Regions from separate parts of the Streptomyces sp. NPDC107559 genome, predicted to be linked through region 1. Evidence: riboswitches for the same ligand, from Rfam matches in the RefSeq annotation. Region 1 holds a riboswitch; the other holds the start of a gene.
What was found. A riboswitch is a leader RNA that binds a small molecule or an ion and turns the genes downstream of it on or off. The one in region 1 is predicted to bind glycine.
Positions count from the first base shown of each region.

Region 2: it holds a riboswitch for glycine, as region 1 does, so the genes downstream of both, gcvP (aminomethyl-transferring glycine dehydrogenase) here and gcvT (glycine cleavage system aminomethyltransferase GcvT) in region 1, are expected to answer to the same signal.

Region 1 is NZ_JBVKBD010000021.1:78,269-93,460, reverse strand. Features, by position in the region: gene ACZ7OY_RS38285 (helix-turn-helix domain-containing protein) at 1-443, shown strand, start outside; gene ACZ7OY_RS38280 (EF-hand domain-containing protein) at 494-706, shown strand; gene ACZ7OY_RS38275 (glycoside hydrolase family 25 protein) at 825-1,382, opposite strand; gene ACZ7OY_RS38270 (phosphatidylinositol-specific phospholipase C domain-containing protein) at 1,478-2,509, opposite strand; gene ACZ7OY_RS38265 (acyltransferase family protein) at 2,711-4,834, shown strand; gene ACZ7OY_RS38260 (L-serine ammonia-lyase) at 4,831-6,198, opposite strand; gene glyA (serine hydroxymethyltransferase) at 6,285-7,547, opposite strand; gene gcvH (glycine cleavage system protein GcvH) at 7,562-7,939, opposite strand; gene gcvT (glycine cleavage system aminomethyltransferase GcvT) at 8,048-9,166, opposite strand; glycine riboswitch at 9,240-9,347, opposite strand; glycine riboswitch at 9,348-9,449, opposite strand; gene ACZ7OY_RS38240 (AAA family ATPase) at 9,701-10,375, shown strand; gene ACZ7OY_RS38235 (enhanced serine sensitivity protein SseB) at 10,476-11,279, shown strand; gene ACZ7OY_RS38230 (enhanced serine sensitivity protein SseB C-terminal domain-containing protein) at 11,475-12,263, shown strand; gene ACZ7OY_RS38225 (ABC transporter permease) at 12,585-13,592, shown strand; gene ACZ7OY_RS38220 (ABC transporter substrate-binding protein) at 13,661-15,192, shown strand, end outside.
Region 2 is NZ_JBVKBD010000014.1:223,128-238,319, reverse strand. Features, by position in the region: gene ACZ7OY_RS33200 (MerR family transcriptional regulator) at 1-300, shown strand, start outside; gene ACZ7OY_RS33195 (DNA polymerase IV) at 358-1,815, shown strand; gene ACZ7OY_RS33190 (PRC-barrel domain-containing protein) at 2,077-2,448, opposite strand; glycine riboswitch at 2,564-2,659, shown strand; gene gcvP (aminomethyl-transferring glycine dehydrogenase) at 2,840-5,725, shown strand; gene ACZ7OY_RS33180 (TOBE domain-containing protein) at 5,898-6,317, opposite strand; gene ACZ7OY_RS33175 (ABC transporter ATP-binding protein) at 6,392-7,483, opposite strand; gene ACZ7OY_RS33170 (ABC transporter permease) at 7,587-8,444, opposite strand; gene modA (molybdate ABC transporter substrate-binding protein) at 8,441-9,265, opposite strand; gene ACZ7OY_RS33160 (molybdopterin-dependent oxidoreductase) at 9,475-9,963, shown strand; gene ACZ7OY_RS33155 (LysR family transcriptional regulator) at 10,009-10,953, shown strand; gene ACZ7OY_RS33150 (TOBE domain-containing protein) at 10,999-11,394, opposite strand; gene ACZ7OY_RS33145 (hypothetical protein) at 11,500-12,042, opposite strand; gene ACZ7OY_RS33140 (APC family permease) at 12,171-14,126, opposite strand; gene ACZ7OY_RS33135 (glycoside hydrolase family 43 protein) at 14,636-15,192, shown strand, end outside.

The DNA.
Region 1 (15,192 bases):
GGCTGCGGTTCGGCGCGGCGGAGCTGCCCGAGGACCCCACGCCCGAGCAGGTGGACGCCTGGGTGGAGCTCGCCGAGCTGATCCAGGACCCGGACTTCCGTGCCCTGATGCGGCAGATGATCGAGTTCAACGCGGCGGACCGGGGGCCGGACGTGCCGCCGGGCACCTCCCTGTGGTTCATGAGCCGGCTCGTCCAGCTCGCCGGCGAGGCGCTGCGCCGGGGGGTCGCGCCCGAGGCGCCGGAGGCCGAGGACGTGCTGCGCGAGGTGCTCGGCGACGCCGACCGGGCCGCGGTCCTGGAGCGGCTGACCGCGGCCTCGAACGAGCGGGTCGCCCGCTACCGCGAGCTGTCGGCCGTCGTGAACGGCGTCGGATGCCCGTCGGCGCACCGGGACGAGTTCGCCTGGGTGGTCGCCGCTCTGCGCGTTCGCGCGGGCCGTTAATCTGACCTGCGTCAGGACGACAGCAAGGTACGACGAAAAGGGGCGGACCGATGGCCGACATCGAGGAAGCACGCAAGGAGTTCCAGCGGATCGACACGGACGGTGACGGTTTCATCACCGCCGCCGAGTTCAAGGTCGCCCTCGCCCAGGGTGGCGACTGGAACGTCACGGAGTCGGTCGCGGAGGCCATCATCAAGACCCGTGACCTCGACGGCGACAAGGTTCTGTCGTTCGACGAGTTCTGGACCTACCTCAGCAAGTGACGCGAGGAGAAGGGGCGCCCGGCCGGCTCGCCGGCGGGCGCCCCTTCGTCGTGTCCGGCCGACCGTGCCCCGTGCGCCCGGTCGCGCGGCCCGCGGTCCCGCAGGCGCCGGACCCCGCTCAGTCGCCCGCGGCCCACTCGCGCAGCTCGTCGCGGTCGGCGAAGTCCGCCACGTCCCGGTCGTGCGGGTCGTCCGTGTACTGGTGGAAGAGCCACTTCGCCTTGATCCGCGGCTTGCCCGCGGTCACGTAGTCCGCGATCCACAGGCCGTCACCGGCGTACGAGGTGGTGTCGATGTTCAGCCAGAAGTTCCGGTTGCAGTACAGGACGACCCGGTGGTCCGGTCGCAGGTCTTTCACCCGGCGGATGAACCGGTCCTTCTCCGCGTTGCTCGCGTGGGTGCCGTCGCCGGTCGTCTCCCAGTCGACGGCGAGGATGTCACCCGCCCGCTCCGGGGCGTTGGCGACGAAGTAGGCCGCCTGGGCGTTGATGTCGCCGGGCCACAGGAAGTGGTAGAAGCCCACGACCAGTCCGGCGTCGCGGCCGCGCTTGGTCTGGGCGGTGAGCCTGGGGTTGACGTAGGAACGGCCCTCCGACGCCTTGACGAAGACGAAGGAGAGGCCGTCCGTGTCGTACGAGGAGGGCTGGTACGCACTCACGTCGATGCCGCGCAGCATGTGAGGGACTCCCTTGACTGCCGGTGGGGGGACAGGAGTTGGAGTTGATTTATGCCCCGTTTCGGCACGTTCGATCCCTCACCGGAGGCCGGGGTTCAGCCCCGGGCGGCCACCGATCCGAGCACCGTCGCGGACTTCGTCGACCAGTCCGAGGTGATGACGCTCGCGTGGTTTGCGGCGAGCAGCGACAGCCGGGCCGCCACCTCCGCGTCCGTGGGCGCGGTCGACGAGATGGCCGGTGACACCCCGGCCGCGTCCGTCATGATCAGGACGTAGTGGTTCGCCGAGTAGAACGAGGTGTCGTAGCCGTTGTTCACATAGGTTGCCGCGTCACCGTCGAAGAACACGAACCAGGGCCGGATGGAGGCGTCGTAGCGGCCGGTGCGCGGGTCGCCGTTCTCCGCGCCGAGCACCGCGGGGAAGGCCTGTGCCGCGGAGAGGGTGCCGGCCGCGGCGAGGTCGCGCAGGTGGTCGCCGTACTCCTGGTCCGTCCAGTAGTGGTCGAAGGGGTTCGCCTGCTCCACGGTGCCGGGGATCAGCTCGAGGAGCACCTTGCCCTTGAGGGCGTCCCGGGAGGGCCACGCGTCGGCCTTCGCGGCCGCGTCCGCCGTCGGGTACGTCCCGCCCAGCAGGTCCGACGGCTTGTAGACCATGCTGCCCAGCTTCTGCGCGACCAGGGTGTCGAATTCGTCGGGGCCGAGACCGATGGTGTTGTTGAATCCGTTCTTCATCTCCACCTTGAAGATGATCGGGCGGTGGTCCGGGTGGAGTTGGTGCCAGGCCGCTATGTTGTCGAGGCAGCTGCCGAGATCCTGATTGCGGCTCTGCCCGTACAGCTGGCCGGGGCTGGTCGCCTTCTCGCAGTTGTTGTCGTTGCCGAACGGATTGCTGTGGCTGACCCGCCATCTCTTGAACAGCGGGTCGGTGTAGACGTCGAGTTCGAGGAGCGAGGCCCCCGAATCCAACGCCTGCGCGAAGTACGTGTACTTGTCCTTCTCGTAGGCGTTGTGCGTGCCGATCGCCGTCGTCCCCGAGAGGGTCGCCGAGGCCGCCTCGGCATGGGCCGGGACCGCCGTCAGCATCGCCGCCGCACCCAGCAGCGCGGCCACTCGTCTCACCGTGCGCATGTGTCAAGTCCCCTTGCTCGTCGTGGAGTTGACGGCAGCCTAGGGGGACGGGATTACTGCGCGGTAGCCTCCGGCGGAACTCCGCTCGCCCGCGTGCGGGACGGCGCGCGGAACGGCGGAACACGGCCGGATGCAACCGTCGGCGCAATTCGCTGGTCTGTTGCAGCGTCGAATTCCGTCGGCCGGACGCAGGGAAACAAAGTGAAGACGTCATTCCGCGAGGTCCGGGGTACCGGGCCCGCGATCGAGAAGACCTCCAGGACGCCGCACCCGGTGCGGCTCGACATCCAGGGACTGCGCGCCGTGGCGGTGTCCCTGGTCGTCCTGTCCCATGCAGGCGTAAGGGGGTTCAGTGGCGGCTATGTCGGCGTCGATGTCTTTTTCGTCATCTCGGGTTTCCTCATCACCTCCTTGTTGTTGAGCGAATTGTCGACCACGGGTGTTATATCGATCCGGAAGTTCTATGCCCGCCGGGCCCTGCGGCTGCTCCCCGCCTCGACCCTCGTCGTCCTCGCCACCCTGGCCGGCTCCTGGCTGTTCCTGTCGAAGATCCGCTTCGAGGAGTACGCCGGCGACGCGGTCGCCAGCGCGCTGTACGCGGTCAACATCCGGCTGGCCGTCGGCGGCACCGACTACCTCGCCGAGGGAAGTCCCCCCTCGCCGTTCCAGCACTTCTGGTCGCTGGCCGTCGAGGAGCAGTTCTATCTGCTCTGGCCGCTGCTGCTGCTGGCCGGCTGGCGACTGGCCCGCCGCCGCCGCCGGGGGCCGGCGCTGCCGCTCGTCGTGGGCTGCCTCGTCTCCTTCTGGCTGAGCGTCGAGGTGACGGCGTCCTCGGCGCCCTGGGCGTACTTCGGTTCGCACACCCGCTTCTGGGAGCTCGGCGCCGGCGCCCTGCTCGCCCTGGCCGCCGAGCGGCTCACGCGACTGCCCGCCGCGGCCGCCGCACCCCTGACCTGGGCCGGGCTGGCCTGTGTCGTCCTGGCGGCGGTCCGCTTCGACACCACCACCCCCTTCCCCGGCTACCACGCGCTGCTGCCGGTCCTGGGGGCCTGGCTCGTCCTGGCCGGCGGCTGCGCACCCGCACGCGGCGACGCCCGGCTGCTGCTGGCCACCCGGCCCCTGGTCCGGCTCGGCGGGCTGTCGTACGGCTGGTACCTGTGGCACTGGCCGGTGCTGATCATCGCGCCCGAGGCGCTGGGCCGCCCGCTGGGCGGCGCGTGGGCGCTCGGGCTCTGTCTGCTCGCGCTGCCCCTGGCCTGGGCGACCCTGCGCCTGGTGGAGAACCCCGTACGGTTCCATCCGGCGCTGCGGGGCCGGCCGGGCCGCGCGCTGGCGCTCGGCGGCGGGCTGTCGGCGGGCGCCGCGGTGCTCGCCCTGACGGCGTCCCTGTTCCCGCCGCCGGTCGACTCCGGCCGGGACGCGGTCGACTCCCGGTCCGAGATCGCGGCCGCGGCGGATCCGGCGCTGCGGCTGCGGCAGCTGCTCGGGACGTCCGGCACGAGCCTGCCCGGCAACCTCCGGCCCGCCCTGGCCGACGTCAAGGGCACGAGGTCCGCGCTCTACCGGGACGGCTGCCACGTGGGCTACGACAGCACCCGGATCCCATCGTGCGTGTACGGGGACCGCGCCTCGGACCGGGTCGTCGTGCTCTTCGGCGACTCCCACGCGGCCCAGTGGTTCCCGGCGCTGGACCGGCTCGCACGGGCCCACCACTGGAAGCTGGTGACGCTGACGAAGTCGTCGTGCAAGGCAGCCGCGGTGACCACCGTCCGCGGCGGCCGGCCGTACAGCTCCTGCGACGTCTGGCGCGACCGGGCGATCGCCAGGATCAGGGCCCTGCGGCCCGCGCTGGTGCTCGTCTCGTCCTCGGACGCGGGCACCCCCGTCCGTCCGGCGGCCGACCCGGTCCGGCAGTGGAGCGACGGCTTCCGTACGACCTTCGACGCGCTCGCGGCGTCCGGGGCCCGGGTCGCCGTACTGCTCGACACGCCCTGGCCGAGGAAAGACGCGGTCGACTGCGCGGCCCGCTACCCGCTGCGCCTGGACCGGTGCGCGAACCGGCTCCCCGAGGCGATCCGCGACCCGTCCCGGCGGCAGGCGGTCACGGACGCGGCCCGCTCGGCCCACGCCACGCTGATCGACCCGGTGCCCTGGCTGTGCACCCCGACCGGCACCTGCCCGGTCCTGGTGGGCAACACGCTCGTCTACCGCGACGACAGCCACCTGGCGGAGGCCTACGCCGAAGCCCTCGCCCCCGTCCTCGACGCCCGGCTGGCCACGGCCCTTCGGACAGACCCCGGCAAAGGCCCTTCAAGCACGCCCTAGCACTCGATGATGTTCACCGCGAGCCCGCCGCGGGCCGTCTCCTTGTACTTGACGCTCATGTCGGCGCCGGTCTCCTTCATCGTCTTGATGACCTTGTCCAGGGACACCAGGTGGGAGCCGTCGCCGCGCATGGCCATCCGGGCGGCCGTGACCGCCTTCACCGCGGCCATGCCGTTGCGCTCGATGCACGGGATCTGGACCAGGCCGCCGACGGGGTCGCAGGTCAGACCGAGGTTGTGCTCCATGCCGATCTCGGCCGCGTTCTCCACCTGCTCGGGGGAGCCGCCGAACACCTCCGCCAGCGCGCCCGCCGCCATGGAACAGGCCGAGCCGACCTCGCCCTGGCAGCCGACCTCGGCGCCGGAGATGGAGGCGTTCTCCTTGAACAGCATGCCGATGGCACCGGCGGCGAGCAGGAAGCGGACCACGCCGTCCTCGTCCGCGCCCGGGACGAAGTTGATGTAGTAGTGCAGCACCGCGGGGATGATGCCGGCCGCGCCGTTCGTCGGGGCGGTGACCACCCGGCCGCCGGCCGCGTTCTCCTCGTTCACCGCCATCGCGTACAGCGTGATCCACTCCATGGAGTGGGCCAACGGGTCGCCCGCCGCCCGCAGCTGACGTGCCGTCTTCGCCGCCCGGCGGCGTACCCGCAGACCGCCCGGCAGGATGCCCTCGCGCGACATGCCGCGCGACACGCACGCCTGCATCGTCCGCCAGATCTCCAGCAGCCCGGCCCGGATCTCCTCCTCCGTACGCCAGGCGCGCTCGTTCTCCAGCATCAGGGAGGAGATCGACAGGCCGGTCTCCCTCGTCAGCCGCAGCAGCTCGTCACCGGTACGGAAGGGGTACTTCAGGACGGTGTCGTCGAGCTTGATGCGGTCCGCGCCCACCGCCTCCTCGTCGACGACGAAGCCGCCGCCGACCGAGTAGTACGTCTTCGTCAGCAGCTCCGCGCCCGAGGCGTCGTACGCCCACAGCGTCATGCCGTTCGCGTGGTACTCGAGGGTCTCGCGGCGGTGCAGGACCAGATCGTCGTCGAAGGAGAACGGGATCTCGTGCTCACCGAGCAGCCGGAGCCGTCCCGCCTCCTTGATCTCCTCCACCCGGGCGTCGGCCCGCTCCACGTCCACCGTGCGCGGCGAGTCGCCCTCCAGGCCGAGCAGCACCGCCTTCGGGGTGCCGTGGCCGTGGCCGGTCGCGCCGAGCGAGCCGTACAGCTCGGCGCGTACGGACGCGACGGAGGTCAGCAGGCCGTCGCCACGCAGTCTGCGGGCGAACATGCCTGCCGCGCGCATCGGGCCGACCGTGTGGGAGCTGGACGGGCCGATGCCGATCGAGAACAGGTCGAAGACCGAGACGGCCACGGTGACTCCTCAGAACGGGGGTGGAACAAGGGGTGGGGCACCGCGCTCACCTCTTCAGTGTGCGCGCGGTGCCCCGTATTGCGGTACTACTGCCCCAGGGCGGGGTACAGCGGGTGCTTGGCGGCCAGGGCATCGACCCGGGCCTTCAGCGACGCGACGTCGTACGACGGCTTGAGCGTCTCGGCGATCACGTCCGCGACCTCGGTGAAGTCCTCGGCCGTGAAGCCGCGGGTGGCGAGCGCGGGCGTGCCGATGCGCAGGCCCGACGTCACCATCGGCGGCCGCGGGTCGTTCGGGACCGCGTTCCGGTTGACCGTGATGCCGACCTCGTGCAGCCGGTCCTCGGCCTGCTGGCCGTCCAGCTCGGACTCGCGCAGGTCGACCAGGATCAGGTGGACGTCCGTACCGCCCGACAGGACGTTCACGCCGGCCGCACGGGCGTCCGGCGCGGTGAGGCGCTCGGCGAGGATCTGCGCGCCCTCGATCGTACGCTGCTGGCGCTCCTTGAAGTCCTCGCTCGCGGCGACCTTGAAGGAGACCGCCTTGGCCGCGATCACGTGCTCCAGCGGACCGCCCTGGAAGCCCGGGAAGACCGAGGAGTTCAGCTTCTTCGCGAACTCCTTCCTCGCCAGGATGATGCCGCCGCGGGGGCCGCCGAGGGTCTTGTGCGTGGTGGAGGTGACCACGTCCGCGAACGGGACCGGGTTCGGGTGCAGCCCCGCCGCGACCAGGCCCGCGAAGTGCGCCATGTCGACCCACAGGTAGGCCTCGACCTCGTCCGCGATCCGGCGGAACTCGGCGAAGTCGAGCTGCCGCGGGTACGCCGACCAGCCCGCGATGATCACCTTGGGGCGGTGCTCCTTGGCGAGCCGCTCGACCTCGGCCATGTCGACCAGGCCGGCCTCGTCCACGTGGTACGCGACCACGTCGAACTGCTTGCCGGAGAAGTTCAGCCGCATCCCGTGGGTCAGGTGACCGCCGTGGGCCAGGTCCAGGCCGAGGATGGTGTCGCCGGGCTGGGCCAGCGCGAACAGCGCGGCCTGGTTGGCGGAGGCGCCCGAGTGGGGCTGCACGTTGGCGTACTCGGCGCCGAACAGCTCCTTGACCCGGTCGATGGCGATCTGCTCGGCGACGTCGACGTGCTCGCAGCCGCCGTAGTAGCGGCGGCCCGGGTAGCCCTCGGCGTACTTGTTGGTCAGGACCGAGCCCTGCGCCTCCATCACCGCGACCGGCGCGAAGTTCTCGGAGGCGATCATCTCCAGGGTGGACTGCTGGCGGCGCAGCTCGGCGTCGACCGCGGCGGCGATGTCCGGGTCGAGCTCGTGCAGGGGCGTGTTCAGAAGCGACATGTGTCCGTGACTCCTCAGCCGGCGGAAAAGGCGGTGTACTCGTCGGCGGAGAGCAGGTCGGCCGGCTCACCCGTGACGCGCACCTTGAACAGCCAGCCGCCCTCGAAGGGCGCCGAGTTCACCAGCGACGGGTCGTTCACCACGTCCTCGTTGACCTCGGTGATCTCGCCGGCGACCGGGGAGTACAGGTCGCTGACCGACTTGGTCGACTCCAGCTCGCCGCAGGTCTCGCCCGCGGCCACCGTGTCACCGACCTCCGGGAGCTGTACGAAGACGACATCGCCGAGCGCGTTGGCCGCGTGCTCCGTGATGCCGACCGTCGAGACGCCGTCCTCGGCGCCCGACAGCCACTCGTGCTCCTTGCTGTAGCGCAGCTGCTGGGGGTTGCTCATGGCCTGAATTCTCCTGTACGCGGGGAAGTGCTGCTGAATGGGGGACAACGGGAACCGCCGCTGAGCAGCGGAAAGTGCGCGGTGTCACATGTGGACCGCGCCCAGTGTCTACTTCTGGCGCTTGTAGAAGGGCAGAGCCACGACCTCGTACGGCTCGTGAGTGCCCCGGATGTCCACGCCGACTCCCGGCGCGCCCGGCACCGCGTGCGCCGCGTCGACGTACGCCATGGCGATCGGCTTGCCCAGCGTGGGGGACGGCGCGCCCGAGGTGACCTCGCCGATCACCTCGCCGCCGGCGACGACCGCGAAGCCGGCGCGCGGGATGCGGCGGCCCTCGGCGACCAGGCCGACCAGGACCCGCGGCGGGGTGTCCTGGGCGCGGGCGGCCGCCTCGGTCAGCGCCTCGCGGCCCACGAAGTCACCCTCCTTCTCGAACTTCACGACCCGGCCGAGACCGGCGTCGAAGGGCGTCAGGGAGGTGGTCAGCTCGTGCCCGTACAGCGGCATGCCCGCCTCCAGGCGCAGCGTGTCCCGGCAGGACAGACCGCACGGGACCAGCCCGACAGGCGCGCCCGCCTCGGTCAGCGCCTGCCACAGCCGCTCCGCGTCGGCCGGGGCCACGAACAGCTCGAAGCCGTCCTCGCCGGTGTAGCCGGTGCGCGCGATCAGCGCGGGGACGCCCGCGACGGTGCCGGGCAGGCCCGCGTAGTACTTCAGGCCGTCGAGGTCGGCGTCGGTGAGCGACTTGAGGATGCCGGGGGACTCCGGGCCCTGCACGGCGATCAGCGCGTAGGCGTCGCGGTCGTCGCGGACCTCGGCGTCGAAGCCGGCCGCCCGCTCCACCAGCGCGTCGAGCACGACCTGCGCGTTGGAGGCGTTGGCGACGACCATGTACTCGGTCTCGGCCAGCCGGTAGACGATCAGGTCGTCCAGGATGCCGCCGTCGGCCTGGCAGATCATGGTGTAGCGGGCGCGGCCGACGCCGACGGAGGCGATGTTGCCGACCAGGGCGTGGTTCAGCAGCTGCGCGGCCTGCGGGCCGGTCACCGTGATCTCACCCATGTGCGAGAGGTCGAACAGACCGGCCTTCGTGCGCACCGCGGTGTGCTCGTCGCGCTCGGAGCCGTAGCGCAGGGGCATGTCCCAGCCGGCGAAGTCGGTCATGGTCGCGCCGAGCGAACGGTGCAGGGCGTCGAGCGCGGTGTGACGGGGTGGCGTGCTGCTCATCGGACGGTCGTCTCCCAATGCGATGGGTCCCCCGCGCGGGAGCGAATCCGAGCACGGGGAAGGGCGAGGTCGTTCCTCCCCATCTGTCATCGGAACCTGAGAGGTTCGTCGTGACCACTCGGGGACACGACTTGCACCTTGGGTGGGACCGCTGTCACAGCGGTCCGCTTTTCAGATGTGCCTCGCCCACGCGGTAACGGTGCCTGAGAGATTCAAGGGAGGGACTTGCTCCTTCGGCGCCCCGGGCAGCACGGCTGCCCGGGAACTCTCCCGCGCGGATTCAAACGGCCGGTATGCAGTTGGCGCGCACATCATTGCACGCCTCGTCGCGCCGGGGGCAGGCCCTCCTCGCCTCGCCGGGGCACGGGCCCGCCGTGCCCGCGCCCCGGGGGTGCGCCCGGCGCGCCCGGCCGGGGGGCGGGCCGCCGCTGTCACCGGCTTGTGGCGGAACGCGCACGAAATCCCGAAGCGCCACGCATTACCTTCTCTTTACGCTCAGTGGGGAAAGGACTTACCTGACCCCAGGGGAGGACGATCACGGTGAACAGGATCACGGCGTATGTGGCCGGCTCGGCCGCCGCACTGCCCGAGCAGAGCGCCGCCCCGGCGGTCGAGACGCGCGCCCCGCGGCCCGCACCGGTCGTCCGCGATCTGCGCGAGCGCTCCGGGCACAGCCCGCACGGCCTGGTCTTCGGCCCCCACGACCTGGTCGTGGTCACCGGCCTGCCCGGCAGCGGCAAGTCCACGCTGATGCGGCGGGCGGTACGGGGGGTCGGCGTCGACTCCCAGGACACCCGCGACCGCTGGGACGACCGGACGCCGCGCTTCCTGCCGTACGCCGTCTACCGCCCGCTCGTCCGCCTCGCCCACTACGCCGGGCTGCGCAGGGCGCTGCGCGCGGGCGGGGGAGTCGTCGTGCACGACTGCGGCACCCAGGCCTGGGTGCGCGACTGGCTGGCCCGCGCGGCCGGCCGCCGGGGCGGCGCCCTGCACCTGCTGCTGCTCGACGTCACCCCGTCCGCGGCGCTGGCCGGGCAGCGCGACCGGGGCCGCGGTGTGTCGCGCTACGCCTTCCTGCGCCACCGCCGCGCGGCCGCCCGACTGCTGCGCGCCGTGGAGCGGGGCGAACTGCCCCGGGGCTGTGCCTCGGCCGTCCTGCTGGACCGGGACGCGGCGGACGTCCTGCGCCGGATCGACTTCGCCCCCTGACCGGTGCCGCCGCCGATCCGTCCCGGGGACGATCCCGTGCGGGGGCCCGTACCGGTTAGCCTTTCAGCCACAGCAGTGGTTCCCAGCAGGCGGTAGAGCGATGGACTTCCCGGCGGACCTTCCCGCGGACCTTCCCGCGGGCTTTCCCGCACAGGCGCACCCCCATCCGCACGGCGGATGGCCCGGCAACGAACTGGAGGAGGTGCTCTCCGCCTCGGTCGGCGTCCCGACGGCCGGCGGGCGGATCGTCGAGGTCCTCGGCCGCAGCTTCGTCTGGGTGCCGCTGCCCAACGGCGGCGGCCCGCACAGCGGCCCCCTCGACCTGCCCACACTGGAGATCGAGGGCCAGGTGTACGTGCCGGTCTTCAGCTCCGAGGAGCAGTTCCGTCAGGTCGTCGGGCCGCACATGTCGTACACCGTCGCGCCCGCCGTGGAGTTCGCCCGCGGGCTGCCGCCGCAGGCCGGCCTCATGGTGAACCCCGACGGCGTGGTGGGCATCCCGCTGCCGCCGCCGGCCGTGGCGGAGCTGTGCCGCAGCGGGCGGACCCCGCTGGACGGGTTCGCGAGCGGCGGCCGGGTGCGGCTGTTCGAGCCGGACTGGCAGGACGACCCGGTGGACTTCCTCGCCGCGGCATCGGCCGAGTTCGCGGAGACCGGGGTCGTGCTGACGGCCCGCCGCGCCCTGGCCGAGGTCGAGACCGGCGACCCCGTGCTGTTCGTCGGGGTCGAGCTGTCCCGGTGGGAGGGCGACCTGCGGGTCCTGCCGATGGACGCGCTCGGCCGGGCACTGGCCCGGGCCGCCGTCCGGTGGCCGGTCAACCTCGTCCTGCTCGACGTGGTCGAGGACCCGGTGACGGAGTGGATGCGGGAGCGGGTGCGCCCGTTCTACCAGCGCGGCCACTGACGGCGGACGCGGACACCGGCCACCGGACAGCGGCTGTCGCCCACCGGACACCGACGACCGGCCACCGGCCCCGATGTCCCCCGGCCGTCCCGGCCGCTCCGCAACAACCTCCGAACTCCTGGGCGGCTGTTGCCGACTCCGCCGCCTAAGGTGGTTTCATATCCAAGGCCACGTTTCTCGAAGGGGCGGTAAAGGGTGAGCGCGAGCGGCACTGCCGCGACCGGGCAGGTCGAGCACATGCTGCGCCAGGTGACGCCCGGGCGTTACGACGCCTACGAGGCGCTGCTGCGTGCGCTCGCGACCCCGTCCTCCGGCCAGGTCTGGATGCTGCTGTGGCACGGCCAGGCCGGCTCGCCCGACGCCCAGTACGGGAACATGGAGGTCGACGGCTACGGCTACGCGCCGTGCGTCACCTCCGCCCAGGAGCTCTCGGCCAGTGGCTGGAACCGTTCGTACGAGGTCGTGGACGGCCTCGACGTGGCCCGCACCCTCTACCCCGACCACTTCGGCCTCTGGCTGAACCCGCACGCCCCCGGCGGCGGGCTCGGCATCCCCTGGCTCGACCTGCGGCGGATCGCCACGGGTCTGGAGCGCCAGCCGGCCGGTCCGCTGCGGCTGTCGGAGCCGGGCATCGAGATCCCGCAGTTCTACGCCCTGCTCGCGCAGAACGCCCATCGCACCCCCGCGGTGCGCGCGCTGCGCCGCGCCTGGGTGCAGCCGACGCTCGGGGCTCCGTACCTGGTCATCGGTCTCGACGTGTACGACACCTCGCCGGCCGCCGTCGACTCGGTGCGGGCGATGATGCAGCAGTCCATCGGTGCGGTGCCGGACGGGCTGCCGGTGTCCACGGTGGCGATGTCCGACGAGCACGATCCGGTCGTGATGTGGATGCGGGCGGGCGCGCGCCCCTTCTACGACCGTGAGGCCCACGTGCAGGCACCGGCGGGCGGGTACGGATACCCGCCCGCACCCGGCCGCTACTGACGGGCCGTCATCTCAAGGCCGCGGTGGCGCGCAGTGGAAGGGTCTCGTCTGCGCGCGTAGATCAGGGCGTAAAAGCGTGAAGTGTCCCAATTTTCTGAACTCGTCCGCGTCCGACCCCCGTTACCCACTGTCCGGATAACGGAACCCTCTTGGTGGCATCACGTTTACGCATCCATTGGCCGCCAAGTCTGGCGACCGATCGCCCGGGCATTGAAGACTCCCAGACCAGGGGAGTTTCGCCCCTGTGTACGACGGACTGATCACGCCGCTACCGCGGCAAGTGTGGGCCGGCTACCGCCGGTTGAGAGGGGTCCCTGCCAGATGACGGCACCATTGCACGAGCCGACCGCGGATGCGGCCCCGAGCGCGGCCGAAGAAGCGGCGGTCGCCACCGCCGACGCCAAGGCCGTACAGGGTCGTTCCCTGGGCCGGATCGCCTGGGAGCGCCTCAAGCGGGACAAGCTCGCTCTGACGGGCGGCATCGTGGTGCTCGTGCTCATCGCGATAGCCCTGCTCGCTCCGGTGATCACGAGCCTGGTCGGGCAGGACCCCGACGCGTACCACGAGAACCTGATCGACCCGCTGTTCGGCACGCCCACCGGCTCTCTCGGCGGCCTGAGCGGCGACCACCTGCTGGGCGTCGAGCCGGTCAACGGCCGCGACATCTTCGCCCGCATCCTCTACGGTGCCCAGATCTCGCTCCTGGTGGGCTTCCTGTCGGCCGTCGTGGCCGTCGTCCTCGGCACCGTCCTCGGCATCCTCGCCGGTTTCTTCGGCGGCTGGGTCGACTCGCTCATCAGCCGGGTCATGGACGGTCTGCTGGCCTTCCCGCAGCTGCTCTTCATCATCGCCCTGGTCTCGGTCATGCCGAACGACATGCTGGGCCTGCACGGCACCGGCGTGCGCGTCTTCGTGATGATCCTGGTCATCGGCTTCTTCGGCTGGCCCTACATCGGCCGCGTGGTGCGCGGCCAGACCCTCTCGCTGCGTGAGCGCGAGTACGTCGAGGCCGCCCGCTCGCTGGGCGCCGGCCAGTTCTACATCCTGTTCAAGGAACTGCTGCCCAACCTGGTCGCGCCGATCATCGTGTACACGACGATGATGATCCCCACGAACATCCTCACCGAGGCCGCGCTCAGCTTCCTGGGCGTGGGCGTGAAGCCGCCCACGGCCTCCTGGGGCCAGATGCTCTCGAACGCGATCGACTACTACGACTCGGACCCCATGTACATGGTCGTGCCCGGCGTAGCGATCTTCATCACCGTTCTGGCCTTCAACCTCTTCGGTGACGGCGTGCGTGACGCGCTGGACCCGAAGGCGTCCCGCTGAACCGCCGTACCCCAAGCGTCCCGTGGCCTCACACGGGGTCTCTCATCAAATCCGGAGGATCCGAGATCGTGACTACCCAACGCACCTCAGGGCGGCGTAAGCAGGCTTTGGCCGCTGTCGCCGCGGCGGCTGCGCTGCTGACCACGGCGGCGTGCGGCGGCGGTGGCGGCACCGACGACAACGGCGGTTCCAAGAACGGCGCCGCCGGCTTCGACGCCGCGAACAACAAGATCGCTCAGGCTTCGCTCGCCAAGAAGGGCGGCACGCTGAAGTTCGGTGGAGCCCAGGACGCCGACTCGTGGGACACCACGCGTGGCTACTACGGCTTCATGTGGAACTTCGCGCGCTACTACAGCCGCCAGCTCGTCACGGGCAAGACGGAGCCCGGCAAGGCCGGCGCCGAGGTCACCCCGGACCTCGCCACGGGTCTCGCCAAGGTCACGGACGCCGGCAAGACCTACACCTACACGCTGCGTGACGGCGTGAAGTGGGAGGACGGCAAGCCGATCACGTCCAAGGACGTCAAGTACGGCATCGAGCGCGTGTGGGCGCAGGACGTGCTGTCCGGCGGCCCCGTGTACCTGAAGGACGTCCTGGACCCGAAGGGTGCCTACAAGGGCCCCTACAAGGACACCTCCGCGGACAAGCTCGGCCTGAAGGCGATCGACACGCCGGACGACAAGACCATCGTCTTCCACCTGCCGACGGCGAACTCGGACTTCGAGGAGATGCTGGCCCTGGTGTCGGCCTCCCCGGTCCGCCAGGACATGGACACCAAGTCCAAGTACGGCCTGCACCCGTTCTCCTCGGGCCCGTACAAGTTCGAGTCCTACGCCCCGGGCAAGGACCTGACCCTGGTCCGCAACACCTCCTGGGACCAGGCCTCGGACCCGATCCGCAAGGCCTACCCGGACAAGATCTCGGTCAAGTTCTTCTCGAACGCCAACGACCTGGACCAGCGTCTGATCAGCGGTGACCTGGACCTGGACCTGAACCAGACCGGCATGTCGCCGCAGGGCCGCACCACCGCCCTGAAGCAGCACAAGGACAACCTGGACAACCCGGTCTCCGGCTACGTCCGTTACGCGGTCTTCCCGCAGAGCGTGAAGCCGTTCGACAACGTCGAGTGCCGCAAGGCCGTCATCTACGGCGCCGACCACGTCTCGCTGCAGACCGCGCGCGGCGGCCCGGTCGCCGGTGGCGACATCGGCACCAACATGCTCCCGCCGTCCGTCGCGGGCGCCGAGGGTCAGAGCTACGACCCGTACGAGCTCAACGGTGCGAACAAGAGCGGCAACGAGGCCAAGGCCAAGGAGGCCCTGAAGGCCTGCGGCAAGCCGAACGGCTTCTCCACCACCATCGCGGTGCGTAACAACAAGCCGGTCGAGGTGGCCACCGCCCAGTCGCTCCAGGCGTCGCTGAAGAAGATCGGCATCACCGCCGAGATCGACCAGTACGACGGCTCGCAGACCACCGGTATCATCGGCAGCCCCGCCAACGTGGCCAAGAAGGGCTACGGCATCATCATCATGGGCTGGGGTCCCGACTTCCCGTCCGTCCAGGGCTTCGGTCTGCCGCTGTGGGACAGCAAGTACATCCT
Region 2 (15,192 bases), on a different contig from region 1:
GTGTCGTTGCAGAACATCCGTACCGCCGTGCGGCACCTGAAGGAGCGGGGCTTCAGCGACCTGGAGCGCATGACGCTGATGAGCGACGGCGCCACGGTGTACGAGTGCACCTCGCCCGACGAGGTCCACGCGCTGCTCCAAGGCGGGCAGGGTGTGTTCGGGATCGCCGTGGGCGTGGTGTGGCGGGACGTGGAGAGCGCCCTGTCACAGCTGCACGGGGAGCGGATCGACACCGGGGAGACCCTGGTCCGACCCAATCCGGCCGACGAGCTGGCGCGGCGGCGCAACCGGGCCGTCTGAGGTCCGCCCCGGCGCCGCGCGAGGGCATTGTCAGTGGCGTAGGGCAGCATCGGAGATGTGAGAACCGCGCCCACGATCCTGCATCTCGACATGGATGCCTTCTTCGCCTCGGCGGAGCAGGCGTCCAAGCCGAGCCTGCGGGGAAAGGCCGTCGTCGTGGGCGGGCTCGGGCCGCGCGGGGTGGTGGCGACCGCTTCGTACGAGGCACGGGTCTTCGGCGTGAACTCGGCGATGCCCATGGCCCAGGCCCGTCGGCTGGTGCCGAACGCGGCCTATCTCGTGCCCCGCTTCGGGTTCTACCGTTCGATCAGCGAGCAGGTGATGGCGCTGCTGCGGGCTCTGTCGCCGCTGGTGGAGCCGTTGAGCCTGGACGAGGCGTTCGTGGACCTGGAGGCCGGGGGAGCGGCCTGGGACGCCGGGTCGGCCCGCTCGGCGGGGGTGAAGCTGCGTGCCGACATCCGGGCGGTGACGGGGCTCACGGGGTCCGTGGGGGTGGCCGCGTCGAAGATGCTTGCGAAGATCGCCTCCGAGCAGGCCAAGCCGGACGGTCTGGTGCTGATCGAGCCGGGCACCGAGCGGGCGCTGCTCGGGCCCATGTCGGTACGGACCCTGCCGGGCGTCGGTCCCGCCACCGGCGACCATCTGCGGCGGGCCGGGATCACCACGGTCGACGAGATCGCCGGGGCCGGTGAGGACGAGCTCGTCCGGCTGCTGGGCAAGGCGCACGGCCACGCGCTGTACGCCATGGCGCTGGCGCGCGACGACCGGCCCGTGGTGGCCGAGCGGGAGGCCAAGTCGGTGTCGGTCGAGGACACGTACGACGTGGACATCCACGACCGGCTCAGGGTGGGGTTCGAGGTGGCGCGGCTGGCCGACCGGTGCGTGGGGCGGCTGCGCGGGGCGGGTCTGTCCGGGCGGACCATCGTGCTCAAGGTGCGGCGGTACGACTTCTCCACCCTGACCCGGTCCGAGACGCTGCGCGGCCCCACCGACGATCCGGCCGTCGTGCGGGAGGCGGCGGCCCGGCTGCTCGACTCCGTGGACACCACGGGCGGCGTACGGCTGCTCGGGGTGGGGGTGACCGGACTGGCCGACTACACCCAGGAGGACCTGTTCGCGCAGGCGGCCGGCGAACAGGCGGGCGCCGTGGAGCAGGAGGCGGCCGCGCACGAGTCCGTGCCGCAGCCGTCGGAACCGGTCGAGCGGCACTGGCCGGCCGGACACGACGTACGGCATGCCGAGTACGGGCCCGGGTGGGTGCAGGGCAGCGGCCTCGGCCGGGTCACCGTCCGGTTCGAGACGCCCGACTCGGCCCCCGGCCGGGTGCGGACCTTCCGGATCGACGACCCCGACCTGGAACCGGCGGATCCACTGCCACTGGTGCGGCGAAGACCGGTGGAGGCCGAGATCTCGGGAGCGGTCCGCGGCGCCGAGGAGGAGGATACGGCGGCCGAGGGGGAACCGCTGGACGAGGAGCCGTCGAGCGCTGGCGCTGCGGAGCACGCGGTCGGCTGACGGCGGGCTCGGGGGACCTGACGGGCGACGGGACGGAGTTCCGGCTGTCCGGAACGTCACGGGCCGGCCGGAGGCTCGGGGGAGTGCCGGTGCGGTGCGATCTCCGTCACCGGGCATCCGGTGCACGCCGATCGCCGTCGACGGCGACCAGGCAGGTCGGCAGGGGCGCCGAGGGGACCGCCTGTCTCCGGCGGGCGTGCCGGGCCTGGCTGCGGCAGCTCTCCAGGGGAACCGTGGGCCGGCGGGGTGCGGGCGGTGGCGTCAGGACTCGTCCGGGCCGGCCAGCTTGCCGAAGTCGTGGTCCGGGAAGGGGGGCGGGGCTGCGATGTCGAGGCCGTAGTGGTGGTAGAGCTGGAGTTCCTGTTCGGGGGAGAGGTGACGGCCGACGCCGAAGTCGGGGGCGTCCTTGATCAGAGTGCGGTCGAACGGGACGCGCAGTGCGCCCTCGACCAGTTCGCTGGGTTCGAGCGGAACGAAAGCGTCCCTCGAGAACAGACCGGTACGTATGGCTGCCCACTCCGGTACACCGGTGGCGTCGTCGAGGTACACCTCGTCGACGGTTCCGATCTTGGTGCCGTTGCGGTCGAACGCCTTGCGGCCGATCAGGTTGCGCGGATCGACATCGGTCTGCACGGTCCCTCCTCCAGGTCGCAAACTCATCCGTAAGCACTACAAAAGAGCACATTCAGGAAGGTGGCCACTCGAAAACTCCCGTGTTGAGGTCGCTGGTACTCTGGCAAGCGGCTGCTGACCCCGTGCGGGAGAGTCCTCCGGACAAAACCGGAGGCGCCGAAGGAGCAAATCCTCCCCGGAATCTCTCAGGCACACGTACCGCACGGACGAGGTCACTCTGGAAAGCAGGACGGGTGTCGACGACCCGCGTCCTCACCGACGGTGAAAGCCGGTGACCCCACTCCGGGCGATCCGGTGAAGCTCTCAGGTTGAGATGACAGAGGGGGAGGCCGTCGGGGTACCCACACCAGGGTGCCCCTCGCAGGTCGCGTCAGACCAGGAGGCCTCCGCAATGACCGCCCACCGTATTCCGCTCTCCGAGCTCGAACAGGGGATCCCGTTCGAGCAGCGCCACATCGGGCCCGACCTCGAGGCACGGGCCAAGATGCTCGCCCAGGTCGGGTACGGCTCGCTGGACGACCTCACGGCAGCCGCGGTACCGGATGTGATCAAGAACGCCGACGCCCTCGACCTGCCGGGCGCGCGCACCGAGGCCGAGGTGCTGGCCGAGCTGCGCTCCCTGGCCGATCGCAACCAGGTCCTCGGCTCGATGATCGGCCTCGGCTACTACGGGACCTTCACGCCGCCCGTCATCCTGCGCAACGTGATGGAGAACCCGGCCTGGTACACGGCGTACACGCCGTACCAGCCGGAGATCTCGCAGGGCCGCCTGGAAGCGCTGCTGAACTTCCAGACGACGGTCGCCGAACTCACCGGGCTGCCGACCTCGGGCGCCTCGCTGCTCGACGAGGGCACGGCCGCCGCCGAGGCGATGGCGCTGTCCCTGCGCATGGGCAAGAACAAGAAGGGCCTGTTCCTGGTCGACGCGGACGCGCTGCCGCAGACCATCGCCGTGATCGAGACCCGCGCCGAGCCGACCGGCGTCGAGGTGGTCGTCGCCGACCTCAGCGACGGCATCCCGGCCGAGATCGCCGAGCGCGAGATCAACGGCGTGCTCCTCCAGTACCCGGGCGCCTCCGGTGCCGTGCGCGACCTCAAGCCGGTCATCGACCAGGCCCACGAGCTGGGCGCGCTGGTCACGGTCGCCGCCGACCTGCTCGCGCTGACGCTGCTCACCTCGCCCGGCGAGCTGGGCGCGGACATCGCGGTCGGCACCACCCAGCGCTTCGGCGTGCCGATGGGCTTCGGCGGACCCCACGCCGGCTACATGGCGGTGCACGAGAAGTTCGCGCGCAGCCTGCCCGGCCGTCTCGTGGGCGTCTCCGTCGACGCCGACGGCAACCGGGCCTACCGCCTCGCCCTTCAGACCCGTGAGCAGCACATCCGCCGGGAGAAGGCGACCAGCAACATCTGCACCGCGCAGGTGCTGCTCGCCGTGATGGCGGGCATGTACGCGGTCTACCACGGGCCCGACGGTCTGAAGGCGATCGCCGGCCGCACCCACCGCTACGCCACGCTCCTCGCCGCGGGCCTCACCGCCGGCGGTGTCGAGGTCGTGCACGGCGCGTTCTTCGACACCCTCACCGCGCGGGTCCCGGGCCGGGCCGCCGAGACCGTGGCCGCCGCGCGCGAGCGGGGGGTCAACCTGCACCTCGTCGACGCCGACCGGGTGTCCATGTCCTGCGACGAGACCACCACGCGCGCGCAGCTTGCCGCCGTGTGGACGGCGTTCGGGGTCGAGGCCGACATCGAGGCGCTGGACGCGGTCACCGAGGAGGCCCTGCCGGCCGCGCTGCAGCGCACCGACGTCTACCTCACCCACCCGGTCTTCCACCAGCACCGCTCGGAGACCGCGATGCTGCGCTACCTGCGCAGGCTCTCCGACCGCGACTACGCGCTCGACCGGGGCATGATCCCGCTGGGCTCCTGCACCATGAAGCTGAACGCGACCACGGAGATGGAGCCGGTCACCTGGCCCGAGTTCGGCCAGCTGCACCCCTTCGCGCCCGCCGAGCAGGCGCAGGGCTACCTCACGCTCATCCGTGAGCTGGAGGAGCGGCTCGCCGAGGTCACCGGCTACGACAAGGTGTCCCTCCAGCCCAACGCCGGTTCGCAGGGCGAGCTGGCCGGTCTGCTCGCGGTGCGCGGCTACCACCGGGCCAACGGTGACGACCAGCGGACCGTCTGCCTGATCCCGTCCTCCGCGCACGGCACCAACGCCGCCAGTGCCGTCATGGCCGGCATGAAGGTCGTCGTCGTGAAGACCGCCGAGGACGGCGAGATCGACGTCGAGGACCTCCGGGCGAAGATCGAGCAGCACCGTGAGCAGCTGTCGGTGCTGATGATCACGTACCCCTCCACGCACGGCGTGTTCGAGGAGCATGTCGCCGACATCTGCGCGCAGGTGCACGAGGCGGGCGGTCAGGTCTACGTGGACGGGGCCAACCTCAACGCGCTCGTGGGGCTCGCCAAGCCGGGGCACTTCGGCGGCGACGTCTCGCACCTGAACCTGCACAAGACGTTCTGCATCCCGCACGGCGGCGGCGGTCCCGGCGTCGGCCCCGTGGCCGTGCGGTCGCACCTCGCGCCGTACCTGCCCAACCACCCGATGCAGCCCGCGGCCGGTCCGGAGACCGGTGTCGGCCCGATCTCGGCGGCCCCGTGGGGTTCCGCGGGCATCCTGCCGATCTCGTGGGCGTACGTCCGCCTGATGGGCGGCGAGGGGCTCAAGCGGGCCACGCAGGTGGCGGTGCTCTCCGCCAACTACATCGCCAAGCGCCTGGAGCCGCACTACCCGGTGCTCTACACCGGCCCCGGCGGTCTGGTCGCGCACGAGTGCATCATCGACCTGCGGCCGCTGACCAAGGCGACCGGCGTGAGCGTCGACGACGTCGCCAAGCGGCTGATCGACTACGGCTTCCACGCGCCGACGATGTCGTTCCCGGTGGCCGGGACGCTGATGATCGAGCCGACCGAGTCCGAGGACCTGATCGAGCTGGACCGTTTCTGCGACGCGATGATCGCCATCCGCGCGGAGATCGAGAAGGTCGGCGCGGGCGACTGGCCGGCCGGCGACAACCCGCTGAGCAACGCCCCGCACACCGCCGCCGCGCTCGGCGGGGAGTGGGAGCACGCCTACAGCCGCGAGGAGGCCGTCTTCCCGGCCGGTGTCTCGGCCGCCGACAAGTACTGGCCGCCGGTGCGCCGTATCGACCAGGCCTTCGGCGACCGGAACCTGGTCTGCTCGTGCCCGCCGCTGGACGCGTACGACGACTGAGCACCCGGCCGGCCCATGGGCCGGTGAAGGCCGGTCCGCCCGGTCCCCACGCCCCCGTCGAGGGGTGCGGGGACCGGGCGGACCGGGTTCGGGACTTCGGCACCGCCGCTCGGCGGCGGGCGCCAGGGGGCTCCTGTCCGGCCGCTACGGCCGGGCAGGAGCCCCTTCTGCGTCACACGGACGCGAGGGACACCTCGGTCGACTTGATCAGCGCGGTGACGGCCGAGCCCGCCGACAGACCGAGATCGGCCGCGGAGTCCCGGGTGATCGCCGCGGTCAGCACGGCACCGTCGACGGCGACCTTGACGGTGGCCATGGCGCCGCCCGCGGCGACATCCCGTACCGTGCCGGGCAGCCGGTTGCGGATGGACAGGCCCTCGACCGGCCCGGTGGCGAGGGCGACCTCGGTGGCCTTCACCAGGGCGTGCACCGTGGCGCCCGTCGTCAGGCGGAGCTCCTCGACGGCCTCCCGGGTGATCGCCGCGGTGAGGTCCTGGCCTCCGGCCAGCCGGATCCTCACCGTCGCCATGACCTCGCCCGGGGTGACGGCGGTGACGGTGCCGGGGAGCTGGTTGCGGATGCTCAGGCTCATGGGGGATGCCTCGCAGACGGTGGGTTCGTCGGGCGCTGGGCCTCGGGTGGCCCCACCGTAACCAGACGGGGGCGTCAGGCCGGGTATGCGTGCGTCTGCGTCGCCTTCACCGTCGCCCAGACCGATGCGCCCGGATGCAGATCGAGCTCGGCCGCGGCGACCGTGGTGACGTCCGCGGCGATCGGGAGTTCCCCGGTGAGGTCGGCCCGGATCCGGTCCCCGTGCGTCTCCAGGCCCGCGACCTCGCAGCGCCACAGGTTGCGGGCGCTGGCGCCGGTGGGACGGTCCCGGTACAGGGTCACCGCGTTCGGCGGGAACGCCACGAAGACCTCGCCCGACAGGATCTCGGTGGTGGTGACGGCGGGGCCGGCGTCCAGGCGGACCGTGTGCCCGTCGGACCGTCCCCGGTAGAGGTTCAGGCCGACCAGCTGCGCGATGTAGTCGGTACGCGGGTGACGGGCGATGTCGGTCGGGGCGCCTTCCTGGACGACGCGGCCGTGCTCGACGACGACCAGCCGGTCGGCCAGCACCATGGCGTCGAGCGGGTCGTGGGTGACCAGTACGGCGACGGCCTCGAACTCGGCGAGATGGCGGCGCAGCCGGCCCCGTACCTCCAGCCGGGTGCGGGCGTCCAGGGCGGCGAGGGGCTCGTCCAGGAGCAGCAGGCGCGGCCGGGTGGCCAGCGCGCGGGCCAGGGCGACCCGCTGGGCCTGACCGCCGGAGAGGCGGCGGGGCTTGGCGCCGGCGTGGTCGGCCAGGCCCATGCGGTCCAGCCACTGCGCGGCCAGGGCGCGGGCCTGCGCCTTGGAACTGCCCTGACAGCGCGGGCCGAAGGCCACGTTGTCCAGGGCCGTCAGGTGCGGGAAGAGCAGGTAGTCCTGGAAGACCACACCGACCGGGCGGGCCTCGGGGGGCGTGCCCTCCAGCGGGACGCCGTCCAGGCGCAGATGGCCGCCGGAGAGCGGGACGAGCCCGGCGAGCACGCGCAGCGCCGTGGTCTTGCCCGCGCCGTTGGGGCCGAGCAGGGCGACTACGTCACCGGGCGCGGCCGTCAGCGCGACGTCCAGGCGGAACGTGCCGCGGTCCACGAGGAGACGGGCGTCGAGGCCCTGGCCGTGTGTGCCCACGGGGGCGGGATGGACCCGGTCGGCGTCGAGGTCGGTCATGAGGCAATCGTCCGCCGGAGTCGGGGGAGATGGCAGGGGCGGGGTGGTGCAGGGCGGGGCCCTCGTGTCGCACGTCCCGCCGGCCCCACCGGTGTCGTCGCTGTCATGACGCGGTGATCCAACGGTCCCGCAGACCCGCCAGCACCGCGATCGACACGGCCAGCAGCACCAGGCTGAGGGCGATCGCCGCCTCCGGGTCGCTCTGGAGGGCCAGGTAGACCGCGAGCGGCATGGTCTGGGTGCGGCCCGGGAAGTTGCCCGCGAAGGTGATCGTCGCGCCGAACTCGCCGAGGGCGCGGGCCCAGGCGAGCACGGCGCCCGCCGCGATGCCCGGGGCGATCAGCGGCAGGGTGACCCGGCGGAACGCGGTGAAACGGGAGGCGCCCAGCGTGGTGGCCGCCTCCTCGTAGCGGGGGTCGGCGGCCCGCAAGGTGCCCTCCACGCTGATCACGAGGAACGGCATCGCCACGAAGGTCTCCGCGACGACGACGCCCGCCGTGGTGAACGGCAGGGTGATGCCGAACCAGGCGTCCAGCCACTGCCCGACGACCCCGTTGCGGCCGAGCGCGAGCAGCAGCGCGACACCGCCGACGACCGGGGGCAGCACGAGCGGCAGGGTGACCAGGGCCCGTACGAGGCCACGGCCGGGAAAGTCCGTACGGGCCAGTACCCAGGCCAGCGGGACGCCCACGACGAGGCTCGCCGCGGTCGCCGCCGTGGCGCACAGCAGGGACAGCTGGAGGGCCTGCCAGACCTCGGGGCTGGTCAGCTGCTCGGGCATGCCGCTCCAGGGCGCCCGGACGATCAGGGCGACCAGCGGCACCAGCAGGAACGCGAGGCCGAGCAGGGCGGGCAGCAGCAGGGGCAGGGGGACGCCCCGGGGGGCCGTCCGGACGCGGGCGGGCCGCGGACGCCCCCGAAGGGTGTCGCCCGCGGCACCTGCCTTGTCGCTCGGGGTCACGGCTTGAGGAACCCGGCCTCGCTCAGGACCTTCTGCCCCTCGGCGGACTGCACCAGCGCGATGAACGCCTTGCCGGCCTCCGCGTTGGGAGCGTCCTTGAGCAGGGCGATCGGGTAGTCGTTGACGGCGCCGGCGGACTCGGGGAACTCCACACCCTCCACCTTGTCACCCGCGGCGTGCACATCGGTCTTGTAGACGACCGCCGCGTCGGCCTCCTTCAGCTCGACCTTGGTCAGGGCGCTCTTGACGTCCTGCTCGTAGGAGACCGGGGTGAGCTTCAGCCCGGCGGCGTCGAGGGCCTTCTGGGCGGCGGCACCGCACGGCACCGTCTTGTCGCACAGGACGACCTTCAGACCGGACTTGGTGAGGTCCTTGAGGGAGGCGACCTTGTCGGGGTTGCCCGGCAGGGTCGCGATCTCCAGCTGGTTGCGGACGAAGGTGGCGGGCGTGGTGGCCGCGTCGTTCTTGTCCGTCACGATCGCCATGGTCTTGGGGCTGGCGGCGGCGAACACGTCGGCAGGGGCGCCGCCGGTGATGCTCGCGGCCAGCGTGTCGCTGCCGCCGAAGTTGAAGGTGACCTTCGTGCCCGGGTGCTCCTTCTCGAACTGCTCGCCCAGGGCCGTGAAGCTCTCCTTCAGCGAGGCGGCCGCGAAGACGGTCACCGTGCCGGAGAGCTTCGGCGACGCCGACGTCGAGGAGTCGGACTTGGCGGCCGAGTCGGAGTCCGAGCCGGAGGAGCAGGCGCTCAGTGCCAGCAGCGCGGCAACGCCCGCACCGGCGATCTGCAGGGTCCGGCGGGTCCGGCGTGCGGGACGGGTCATCACGGGTCTACTCCCTTGGCTGCTTCACGACAGGGTCCGGTGGACCCCTCCACGGTCTCTTTCGGACCGTGCCGCGATGATACTGCCGCATATGCGAGGCATAAGTCTCCTGTTGCATCGCATGATCTGTTGCGATACGGGGTTGTGCCGGGCATGTGCGTTTCCACAGGGCCCTGCGCCGGGTACCGTCAAGCGGGAGGTGGTGGCACGTGACGCTCGCGGAACTCTCCCTGACCGGCGACCTCGCCCGCCCGTCCCGGCTGACCGTGCCGGATCTCCTCCGCTGGCCCCAGCACCGGGTGCGGGTCGCCTTCGAGTGCTCCACCAGCGGTACGCAGTACCACCGGTTCACCGGCCCCCGCCTGTACGACGTGCTGTCCGACGCCGGTCCCGGCTTCGACCCGGTCCGGCGCAAGGACCGGCTGCGCTTCCTGATCGCCGTCACCGGTTCCGACGGGCACCACGCCCTGCTGTCCTGGGCCGAGATCGACCCCGACTTCGCCCACGCGCCCGTGCTGCTCGCGGTGAGCGTCGACGACGCCGCCCTGGACCGCGCCGGACCCCAGCTCGTCCTGCCGCAGGACCGCTGCGGGGCCCGGCACATCAGCGGCATCAGCGCGATCCGTGTCGACGGGGGCTACGACTGGCGGCAGCCGGTGCCCGCCGCACCCGGCCCCGGGTCGGCGGCGGCTTCGTGAACCGGACGCCCGCCGCCCGGCGGGTCAGGCGGAGGAAGGCCGCGCATGCTGCTGCGTCAGCTGGAGTACCTCGTCGCGCTCGCGCGTGAGCGCCACTTCGCGCGGGCGGCGGCCGCCTGCCATGTCTCCCAGCCCTCGCTGTCCGCCGCGATCCGCCGTCTGGAACACGTGCTGGGCGTGCCGGTCGTACGGCGGGGGCGACGGTACGAGGGCCTGACCCCGGAGGGGGAAGTCGTCCTGGCCTGGGCACACCGCATCCTCGCCGAGCGCGACGCGCTGCACCAGGAGCTGTCGATGCTGCGCGGTGGGCTCGCCGGCACGCTGCGGCTCGCCGTCGTACCCACCGCACTGCCCGTCGCCGCCCTGCTGACCACCCCGTTCTGCGACCGCCATCCGCGAGCCCGGGTCGCGCTGGAGTCGCTGTCCTCGGCCGACATCACCCAGGGGCTGAGCGGGTTCGAGCTGGACGCGGCGATGACGTACCTGGAGGACGGCGCACTGCGCGACGTGCGCCGGATTCCGCTCTACGAGGAGCGGTACGTGCTGCTCACCCCCGTCGGCGGCGCGCTGGGCGAGGCGCGCACGGCCCGCTGGTCCCAGGCCGCGACGCTGCCGCTGTGCCTGCTCGGCCCGCGGATGCGCAACCGGCGGATCATCGACGAGTGTTTCGCCGCCGACGGTGCCACGGCCGCGCCCGCGATCGAGTCGGACACCGTCGCCGGACTGTACGCGCACCTGCCCGGCGGCCGCTGGTCCAGCGTGATCTCGCACGCCTGGCTGCACATGTTCGGCGTCCCGGACGGCATGCGCGTGGTCCCGCTGGAGGGACCCGCGCACGGGCCGCGGGTCGGGCTGGTCGTCGCCCGCAGCGAACCCCCGTCGGTGCTGGCGGACGCGCTGGTCGCGGTGGCGCGGGAGGCCGGACTGCGCGGCGCGCTGGACGCGCTGCTGCACAGCTACCTGGGCCGGTCCGGCGCGGGGAGCCGTTGACGGCAGTCGGCTGTCCCGACGTGGCAATGGTGGGTTGTTGCCCGTTCAGACCCGGTCGATGTGCACGTTCGTCGACTTCACCCGGGCGGTGGCCTCCATCCCGACCTCCAGGCCCAGTTCCTCCACGGCCTCGCGGGTGAGCAAGGAGACCAGGCGGTGCGGGCCCGCCTGGATCTCGACCTGGGCCGCGACATCGCCGAGCTTGATCGCGGTGACGATGCCGGGGAACGCGTTGCGGACCGAGGTGTACGGGGCGTCCTCGTCGCCGCCGCCGGGCCTGGCCAGCGCGACGGAGAACGCGGCGAGGTCCTTCCCGTCGATGAGCCGGCGGCCGCTGTCGTCGCGGTGCGTGGTCACCCGGCCCGCGTCCGCCCAGCGCCGGGCGGTGTCGGGGCTCACGCCGAGCAGCCGTGCCGCCTGGCCGATTGTGTAGGACTGCATAGGCGTCACGATAGGGCCGGGCACCCGTCCCGGTGACCTGGGGTCGGCCGGCGGGCACGACGCGCCGTGCCGTCCGTGGCCGTCATCCGGTCCCGGCGCACCCGGTCAGAGGATTCCCGACCGTCTGAGCACGGCCCGCGCGGTCTCGTCGTCGATCTCCCGGCCCAGCCGCGCCAGCACCTCGGCACCCTCGCGCAGCGTGCCCCGTTCGAGCGACCGGCGGGCGCCGGTGTCCAGGTCGTGCCAGAGCAGCGGGTTGGCGGCCAGCACGCGGGGGTCGAGTTCCACCCGATGGCCGAAGGCGTCCCGCAGGACCAGGCGCGCGGAGACTCCCGGGCACTGCCGTACGTCCGTCAGCGCGTCGGTACGGACCAGGTGCCCGCGCATCGGGCCGCGCACCGCCAGCCAGCCGCGGCCCGCGGTGACGCGCTGCGGCAGGAGGGCCAGCAGGAGCACCGTGGAGAGGGCCGGCCACAGCAGGGCGCGCGCCGGTGTCAGGGTTCCGGCACCCCAGTCGAGCAGGAGGGACAGGCCGCACAGGACCAGGGCACAGCCCACCGCGTACCGGACGTCGGCGTGCCACCGCCGGTCGCCGTCCGGGAGCAGGGGCCGGAGGCGGGACGTGGTGAGCGGGGTGGTGGGAGCCATGAGGCCCACGGTAGGCGCGCGTCCCCGGGGGTGGGACCTGCGCTGACGCGGCCCTGACGCCGTACGGCCGGGTCCTTACGAGGTCCATACGCGTCCCCGCGGGACACGGGCGTCGGCGCGCGCCGCGCTCAGCCGGTGTGGACCCGGGGCCGTCGGTCGCGGTCCGGTTCGGCCTCGCGCAGCACCTCACGGGTGACCGGGGCGACCTCGCCCTGGCCGAAGAGGAAGAAGCGCAGGAAGTTGGCGAACGGGTTGCCCTCGGTCCACTCGAAGTAGATGTGCGGGGTGCACCCGGTCGAGTCGCGGACGTGCAGCAGCAGCGCGGCCAGTGCGTTGGGGATGGAGGCGGACTCCAGGGTCAGCACCCGGTAGCGGTTGTGCAGCACCTCCCCGCGGACGTTCAGGCCCGCCTCGAACTCGGACGGGTCCGTGACCGTGACCTCGACGAAGACGAAGTCCTCCCGGCTGGGGATGTCGTTGTCCTGGAGGATCTGCTCGATCTTGTCGCGGTACTCGGCCTTGTCCCGCCGGTCGGGCTCGTTGGCGATGAACCGGATCTTCCGGCTGGCCATGTCCCGGACGAAGCGGTCCGCCATGTCGTCCAGCGTCACGCTGGTCACGCGCAGCTCGAAGGCGCGCGCCAGCCGGGACAGCAGCGAGACGAGGATGATGCCGACGATGAAGCAGGCACCGATCTTGACACCGTCCGGACGCTCGATGACGTTGACGACCGTCGTGTAGAGGAACACCGCCGAGATGACCGCGAACCCGATGGTCCAGTTGCGCTGGCCCGCCTTGCGCGCGGCGATGGTCACGGCGATCGCCGCGGAACTGATGAGCACCAGCACACCGGTGGCGTACGCGCCGCCCTGGGCGTCGACATCGGCGTCGAAGATCCAGGTGACCAGGAAGCCGATCAGGGTGAAGACGATGACCATGGGGCGCACCGCGCGGGCCCAGTGCGGAGCCATGCCGTAGCGGGGCAGGTAGCGCGGCATCAGGTTCAGCAGGCCGGCCATGGCGGAGGCGCCGGCGAACCACAGGATGCAGATGGTCGAGGCGTCGTAGACCGTGCCGAAGGCGTTGCCCAGGTACTCGTGCGCGATGTACGCCAGGGCACGTCCGTTGGCCTGGCCGCCCGGCTGGAACTCCTTCTCCGGGATCAGCAGGGTGGTGATGAAGCTGGTGCAGATCAGGAAGCAGCTCATGATCAGGGCGGCGGTGGTGAGCAGCTTCTTGGTGTCCCGGATCCGGCCGGTCGGTCGTTCCTCCGTGTCGTCCGGGTCGCCCGAGACGTGCGGCATCACGGCCACTCCGGTCTCGAAGCCGGAGAGGCCGAGCGCGAGCTTGGGGAACACCAGCAGGGCCACGCCGACCATGGCGAAGACGTTGCCGTGCTCGGCGGTCAGGGCGTGCGTCCAGTCGGTGACCACGTGTCCTGCGGTGGCCACGTGGTAGAGGCCGGAGATCACGACGACGACGTTCAGGGAGAGGTAGATGCCCACCAGGACGACGGCGACGCCGATCGCCTCCAGGAAGCCCTTGAGGAACACCGCGCCGAGCAGCGCCAGCAGGAACAGGGTGATCACCATCTGCTTGTCGTGCAGGGCGCTGTTCAGATGCGGGTTCTCGATCAGGTGGGTGGAGGCGTCCGCCGCGGACAGGGTGATCGTGATCAGGAAGTCGGTGGCCGCGAACCCGAGCAGGGTCAGCACGAAGAGCTTGCCCTGCCAGAACGACAGCAGCCGCTCCAGCATCGCGATCGAGCCCTCGCCGCGCGGGCTCTCCTCGGCCACCCGCCGGTACACGGGCAGCGCGCCCGCCAGGGTGACGATCACCAGCACGATGGTCGCGATGGGTGACAGCAGACCGGCCGCGAGGGCGGCGATGCCGGGCTGGTAGCCGAGGGTCGAGAAGTAGTCGACACCGGTCAGGCACATCACGCGCCACCAGCGCTGGCCCTTGTGCGAGGGCTCCGACTGGGCGTGGGACCCCTGGTGGCCGCCGCCCTTGCCCATGTCGGACAGGCCCTCCAGCATCCAGGCGCGCAGGCGGCTGGGCGGTGGGTGTTCGGTCGTGGCCATGGGTGTGCTCCTGAGGTGCGGCCCGGCGTGTGGTGTCGGCCATCACGCGGACGGCCGCACCAGCGTATGCAGAGCGTGACGCCAGGGCCCACGGATCTCGGGGTGGAGGGCGTCAATTCTCCGTTAAGACTGACCGGGCGGGCGGGGGCTCGCACCACGGAGACGTCCGTACGACTGTCCGGGACCGCCTGGGCCGTCCGGGGGAGGGAGCCGGACGGCGACCGTCGGCGGGCACCCTGGGTGATGTGCCGTGATGTGCCCGCAGGGGGCGCGGGGTACGGGTCGAGGCCTCCGCGGCCGGCCGGGAGAGGTCGTGAACTGCGGGGCGTAAGGGACCCGTCAAAGGCGCACTGCGCTCCATCAGGGACCCGTCAACGGCGGTCGCATCCGGTCATTCGCGGCGGCGGGACGCCTTGTCCGCGTCCCGCCGCCGCCCTACAGTCCGCTCCGTAATGTTCGTCGTAGAAGCCGAAAGTTTCGAATGGCTTCCCGCGGAGGAGCTGACACGCATGGCGACCCGGACGTACGACAACCCCGTGATCCCCGGCTTCCACCCCGACCCGAGCGTCTGCCGGGTCGGGGCGGACTTCTATCTGGTCTGTTCCAGCTTCGAGTACGTGCCGGGCGTCCCGCTCTTCCACAGCCGCGACCTGGTGCACTGGCGGCAGATCGGCAACGTGCTGGACCGGCCCGGGCAGTTGGGGATTCCGCCGGACGCCCCGGCCTCCGCCGGCATCTACGCCCCGACCATCCGGCACCACGACGGCCGGTTCCACGTCATCACCACCCACGTCGGCGGCGGGGGCACCTTCCTGGTCCACAGCGAGCGGCCCGAGGGCCCGTGGTCCGATCCGGTCCGGATCGATCTGCCCGGCATCGATCCCGACCTCGCCTGGGACGACGACGGCTCCTGCTGGTGCGCCCTGGCCGGGGTCCGGGTGGCCCGCATCGACCCGGTGACCGGCAAGGTGCTCGAAGGGCCGCTGCCCGTCTGGTCCGGGACGGGGATGCGGGATCCGGAGGCCCCGCACCTGTACCGGATCGGCGGATGGTGGTACCTGCTGCT